Regions from separate parts of the Schleiferilactobacillus harbinensis genome, predicted to be linked through region 2. Evidence: predicted binding sites of a transcription regulator. Region 2 holds the regulator's gene; the other holds the start of a gene.
What was found. The regulator NrdR, encoded in region 2, represses ribonucleotide reductase genes. The targets are predictions, from matches to a motif close to ACACNATATATNGTGT.
Positions count from the first base shown of each region.

Region 1: nrdD (anaerobic ribonucleoside-triphosphate reductase) is a predicted target of NrdR. The motif match lies at 1,166-1,181, and genes of this name have one in related genera.

Region 1 is NZ_CP041364.1:2,923,952-2,927,371, forward strand. Features, by position in the region: gene FMM01_RS14455 (quinone oxidoreductase family protein) at 1-886, opposite strand, end outside; gene nrdD (anaerobic ribonucleoside-triphosphate reductase) at 1,247-3,420, shown strand, end outside.
Region 2 is NZ_CP041364.1:544,183-547,602, forward strand. Features, by position in the region: gene polA (DNA polymerase I) at 1-350, shown strand, start outside; gene mutM (bifunctional DNA-formamidopyrimidine glycosylase/DNA-(apurinic or apyrimidinic site) lyase) at 377-1,219, shown strand; gene coaE (dephospho-CoA kinase) at 1,222-1,845, shown strand; gene nrdR (transcriptional regulator NrdR) at 1,848-2,360, shown strand; gene FMM01_RS03040 (DnaD domain protein) at 2,357-3,420, shown strand, end outside.

The DNA of each region.
Region 1 (3,420 bases), 910 kb from region 2:
GGCCGGTGTGCTGGCTGTCTAATGCTTCATGGGCGGCCACAAATCCCGCCAGAGTGAAAGGAAACACGTGATCAATCGGCACCGTCAGCTGACCTGCCGCGGCTTCTTGGACCAGCTGGGGCAGGGCCGCACTGTCGGTGTCATCCCCGGGATAAGTATGCTGGAAGGTGATGCCGGCGGGCAACCGCGGGGAGCGATGGCTGACTGAAATGATGCGGCCGCCGGGTTTGACCATGGCCACGTCCTGGTCGCCGCCGGCGCCATTCATCGCCACATTGACGACAATGTCGGCGGTGGCGGCAAGGACGGTGCTGATGTCCGCTTGATCGTAAGCGACAAAGCGATCCACGCCCAATTTTTCCACCAGCAGTTTATTCCGAGCACTGGCTACGCCGATGACGGTCGCCCCGACCTGGTTAGCCAGCTGGACGACTAGAGACCCCACGCCGCCGGAAGCCCCTTTGACAATCACTGTTTCACCGGCTCGAATGCGGCCAAAGGTATAGACAATGCGGTAGGCCGTGACTCCGGGCGTCACTAGTGCAGCCGCGGTGGTGAAACTGAGCTGTGCGGGCAGTTTGGCCGTGCTGCGTACCGATGCGGTGACTTGGGCGGCATAGCTTTGCTGGACATGGGCCACGACCCGGTCGCCGATTTGAAAGGTTGCATGATTGCTGCCGACGGCGGTCACAATGCCGGCCGCGTCCCGGCCGGGAATCGTCGGACCGCCTAAGCTGCCCTGTTCCCGGGAAAGGCGCTCCCGATTATTTAGGCCGATGGCGGCAACGTCAATCAAAACCTGATCATTGGCCGGGTGCGGAGCGGCAATATCGAATTCCTGCAAGGCAGTGGGCCCGCCGCCTTGGGTAAAACCGAATGCTTTCATTAATGGTCACTCCTTTTTGGGGTCAGTTTAGCCGGAAATCCGCGGCGCAACAAGCAATATGCTTGCAGCGACCCACATGCAATGGTGTTGGCAGCAATTCAGCACTGCACAATCTGGCTGTATACAATTCGTTTTAACTAGAAGAATACCGAAGAATTTATCAAGCCCCGCGAGACCTTGCACTGATTATACTGGACCGCTTTCAGCCTGTTCAGTACGTAATTTTCATTTGGGTTTTCAGTGCATTCCCCCTATATATCGTGGTATCATAATTCATAACCACTACATGATGTGGCTGGGAACGGATCGCTGGTACGGTCGGCCAGACATGTGGTGGATTGCAAGAAGGAGTGAGCCACGATGTTAGAGGTACACACGGTTACGACTAAAATTAAGAAGCGCGACGGCCGCATCGTCAATTTTGACGCGAGTAAAATTCAAACGGCGATTACGAAGGCCGCCCAAAGCGTGGGGAAGTTGTCCCCAGCGGATACGAATGCCATCGATGACATCACCAATGATGTGACGGCAAAAATTCAGGACCGCTATACGGCTGACGTCGAAATCTCTGAGATTCAAAACATCGTGGAGCAATCCTTGATCAATGACGGCAAGTACGATTGGGCAGAAAGCTACACCCAGTACCGCCTGCAACAAGACCTGAAGCGCAAGCAGCGGCGGGACGTCAATTTCCAGATCGACCGGCTGTTAAGCAAAGACAAGACCGTCGTTAACGAGAACGCCAACAAGGACAGCCGGGTTTTTTCGACCCAGCGGGATCTGACCGCTGGGGCCGTCGCCAAGGCGATCGGTCTGAAGATGCTGCCCAAGGCGGTGGCTAATGCCCACGTCCGCGGTGACATCCACTGGCACGATTTGGATTACACGCCCTACATGGCTGAAACCAACTGCTGTTTGATTGATTTCAAATATATGCTGACCCACGGCTTCGCCATCGGCAACGCCGAAGTGGAACCGGCGCACAGTATCGGAGTGGCGGTCACCCAAATGACTCAGATCATCGCCAATGTCGCTTCATCCCAATACGGCGGCTGTTCCAGCGACCGGACCGACGAAGTGCTGGCGCCGTTTGCGGAGAAGAACTACCAGAAGCATTTGAAAGAAGCCCGCGAGCTCACCGACGATCCGGCCAAGGTAGAGGCCTTCGCTAAGGAACGGACCCGCAAGGACATCTATGATGCCTTGCAAACCTTGGAATATCAGGTCAACACCCTGTATTCAACCCAGGGCCAGACGCCGTTTGTGACGGTTGGGTTTGGCCTGGGCACCAGTTGGATCGAACGGGAGATCCAGAAGGATATTTTGAAGATCCGGATCTTGGGTCTGGGCAAAGAAAAACGCACGGCCATTTTCCCGAAGCTGGTCTTCACCCTAAAGAAGGGCTTGAATCTGCACCCCGACGATCCCAACTACGACATCAAGCAGCTGGCCATTGAGTGTGCCACCAAGCGGATGTACCCGGATGTGTTGTCCTACGACATGATCAAGAAACTGACCGGTTCCTTCAAGGCACCCATGGGCTGCCGCTCCTTCCTGCAAGGCTGGACAGATCCCAAGACCGGTGAAGAAGTGAATGCCGGCCGGATGAACCTGGGGGTGATCACCGTAAACCTGCCCCGCATCGCCATGGAATCCAAGGGCAATCAAAAGAAGTTTTGGGAGATCTTCGAAGAACGGATGAACATCTGCAAACAAGGCTTGGTCTACAAGGTCCAGCGGACGAAAGAAGCGACCCCGGAGAGTGCCCCGATCCTGTACAAGTACGGCGCGTTTGGGCACCGCTTAGCGTCCACGGATACTGTCGACTCTCTGTTCCGCAACAGCCGGGCTACTGTTTCTTTGGGCTACATCGGCTTGTATGAAGTCGGCACGGTGTTCTATGGTCCCAATTGGGAACACGATCCTGAGGCCAAGGCCTTTTCGGTCAGCATCGTCAAGTCCATGGCTGACCATTGCAAAGCCTGGGAAAAAGAATACGGCTATCACTTCTCCGTTTACGGCACACCCAGTGAATCCCTGACTGATACGTTCTGCCGGGACGACCGGAAGAAGTTCGGCATCGTCAAGGACATCACGGATAAGGAATACTATACCAACTCCTTCCATTACGATGTGCGGAAGAAAGTTACGCCGTTTGAGAAGCTGGATTTTGAAAAGGACTATCCCCAGTACAGTGCCGGCGGCTTCATCCACTACTGCGAATACCCGAATTTGAAGCAGAACCCCAAGGCGCTGGAAGCCGTGTGGGATTATGCCTATGACAAGATCGGTTATTTGGGGACCAACACCCCCATTGACCAATGCTTCAAGTGCGGTTTCAAGGGTGAATTCAAGGCGACCGCCAAGGGTTACGAATGCCCGGAATGCGGCAACCATGATCCGGAAACCTGCGATGTGGTCAAGCGGCTTTGCGGCTACTTGGGCAATCCCAACAAGCGGCCGATGGTTCACGGCCGGCAGGAAGAAATCATCCACCGGGTGAAGCATATGAGCTTCAGCAATGATCAAATCGC
Region 2 (3,420 bases):
GCTATGTGGAAACGATTATGCACCGCCGCCGCTATCTGCCGGACATTAATGCCAAAAACCGTAATTTGCGCCAGTTTGCGGAACGCACGGCGATGAACACGCCGATCCAGGGCAGCGCCGCCGATATTATCAAAGTAGCGATGATCAATATGGCCCAGGCCTTGAAAGATCAGCATTTGCAAGCCACCATGCTGCTGCAAGTGCACGATGAACTGCTCTTTGAAGCACCGCGGGAAGAAATCCCAATTCTGGAGAAGCTCGTGCCGTCAATCATGGATTCGGCCGTAAAATTAGCAGTACCGCTGAAAGTGGACAGCAGTTTCGGCGATACCTGGTATGATGTGAAGTAACTGAACAGAAAGGGGTCTGGGACACAATGCCAGAATTACCGGAGGTGGAAACGGTCCGCCGCGGTTTGGCGGACACGGTGATCGGCCGAACGGTGCGCTCCGTCAGCAGCGACTGGCCAAAAATTGTCGGCGGCGATTTAGCCGCCTTTCAAGCCGCCGTCACTGGCCGCACGATCACCGGCGTTGATCGCCGGGGCAAGTATTTGCTTTTCCGCTTCAGCGGCGACCGGACGATGGTTTCCCACTTGCGGATGGAGGGCAAATATGCTTACGGCGCCGCCAATGCGCCCAAGGAACGCTTTACCCATGTGATTTTCACTTTCACTGACGGCAGTCAGCTCCGTTACCGCGACATGCGGAAGTTCGGCCGAATGACGCTGGTACCCACCGGCGCCGAAAATCAGGTCCACGGCCTGCGGGACTTGGGACCGGAACCGTTCAGCCCAGAGTTCACCGTGAATTATCTGAAACAGGCGCTGGCCAAGCGCCACGCGGCGATCAAGGGTATTTTGCTGAATCAGACCGTTGTGGCAGGATTAGGCAATATCTATGCGGATGAAGTGCTGTGGCTGGCCCGGATCCATCCGCTGACACCGGCGGACGAGATCTCCGCAGTGAAGATCCGCCGCCTGCATGACGCGATCATCGCCGAATTGCAGCAGGCCATCGCCGCCCACGGGACGACCGTCCATTCCTTTGTGGGCGCGGATGGACAAACAGGGGATTTTCAAAACGCCCTGCACGTCTATGACCGGGAAGGACAACCCTGTGAACGCTGTGGTACAATGATCGTCAAAATTCGAGTGGCTGGCCGGGGGACACATTTCTGTCCCCATTGCCAAAAGCTTCCGCAAAAGAAGGCAGATTAACCATGAGTTACGTGCTTGGCCTCACGGGCAGCATCGCGACCGGGAAGAGCACGGTGGCCCAGATTTTCAAAGAGTGGGGCTATCCCGTCGTGGACGCGGATGCCATTGCCCACGCAGTCGTGGCGCCCGGAAGCGAGGGCTTGGCCCGCATCAAAGAAGCCTTTGGTGCCGGTGTCCTCAATCCAGACGGCAGTTTGAACCGGCATACCCTGGGGCAGATCGTGTTTCACGACCCAGCCCAGCGGCACAAATTAGATCAGCTGAACGGCGGTTTGATTCGGGCAGCGATTCAGGCCGAATTGGACCGGTACCGGGCTGCGGAAGCACCGCTGATCGTCTTGGATATTCCCTTGCTTTACGAGGGCGGTCATTATCTTGCAATGGTGGACGGCGTATTGGTGGCTTATGTACCGGCGGCCCTGGAGAAGGCTCGGCTGATGGAGCGGGACGGGCTGTCGGCGGCGGACGCTGATGCCCGCATCGCTGCCCAGCTGCCGATTGAAGAAAAACGCGCCCGGGCCGATTTTGTCACTGACAATACCGGTCCCTTGGCGGCCCTCTATCCCCAAGTGCAGCAGATCCTGGCCCAAATCGGTATTACCCACACGTTAAGAAATGAGGAATGACTATGCTTTGTCCCCGCTGTCACCACAATAGTTCGCGGGTTATTGATTCTCGACCGGCTGATGGCAACCGGGCGATTCGCCGCCGGCGGGAATGCGAAAACTGCGGTTATCGGTTCACGACCTTTGAACGCGTCGAGCAGACCCCGCTGCTGGTCATCAAAAAGAACGGCACCCGGGAAGAGTTCAACCGGGAAAAGGTACTGAAGGGCGTGATTCGCGCGGCGGAGAAGCGGCCCGTGACCATGGAACAAATGACCGCCCTCGTGGACGCGGTGGAACGCCAATTACGGGAAACCGGCGAAAACGAAGTATCTTCTAAGGATATTGGGGAAGCTGTGATGACCCGCCTGTCGAACATCGACGACGTGGCCTATATTCGTTTCGCCAGTGTCTATCGGCAGTTCAAGGATATGAATGTGTTCATGAAAGAATTACAGGAAATGATGCAGCGGGGCAACCACCATCCGAATCCGGATACTCCGCCGAAGAAAGCGGAGAAGGGGAATAAAAAATGAACGGCCAAGTCGCCAATATCGGCAGCCTGTCGCCTCAAGATGGTTTCCTCGTGACGTCAGCGGACTATCTGAGCGCGTATTCAGAAGAACTGCTGACGTATCTTTATCAACCGCTCACCGGCGCGGTGGGCTTTGCGCTATACCATATTCTGCAAACTTTGGTGCACAGTACTAGTCAGCCGATGGTTCTGTCGGATCGCCTGCCCCACAATTGGCTGATCACCATGCTGGGGGAAGATTTAACGACTTTCTTTGTCGCCCGCAGCAAGCTGGAGGCTTTGGATTTGGTACAGTCATACCGCAAAACCGACCAGATCGGGACATATTACGTGTATGAACTGCACGCTCCATTGCCGCCTCAGGAGTTTTTCCACGAACCGCTGCTCACCGAGTTTTTGCGGGAACAGGTCGGGGATCATCGTTTAGAGCAGATCCGCCAGCATTTTAAAAAGCAAAGTTTTGACCGGACGGGGTACACGAATGTGAGTCAGGATTTCACGACCGTGTTTTCGTCGGAAGTCGAATCGCTGCTCGCGAAGGGGCAAACGCCCGCGGCCCGCACGACTCAGGCGGCGACTAGTGCGCGGCCGCGTTACAGCGCAGCCCAATTGGCTAGCTTTGACTGGGACTTGCTGGCTCAGCAGTTAATGCCCGCCCAGATCAACCGCGACCAGTTGGAGGAGAATGCCCAGCTTATTTTCACCCTGCACGATTTCTATAAAATTGACGAAATCGGCATGGCGCAACTGATTGAAGCCAGCAAAAACATCATGACCAATAGGCTTGAACCGCAGCGCCTGCGGACCATGGCCCGCAAGCAGTATTTGACCCAAGGGGCGCCAGTACCCGCGGTGGATGCTCCGACCAAACCGCGCACCCCGCCAACAGAAGCGGAGGTATTAGATGCAGCGCAGCGGCTTGCGCCAGCAGATTTCCTGCAGTGGCAGCACCAGCGTCTCGGCACGATTATCGGTAAATTTGAGCCGCAGACGGTGATGTCTTTGACCCAGCGCCACGCATTGCCGGATAGTGTGGTGAACGTGCTGATCCATTACTTGGT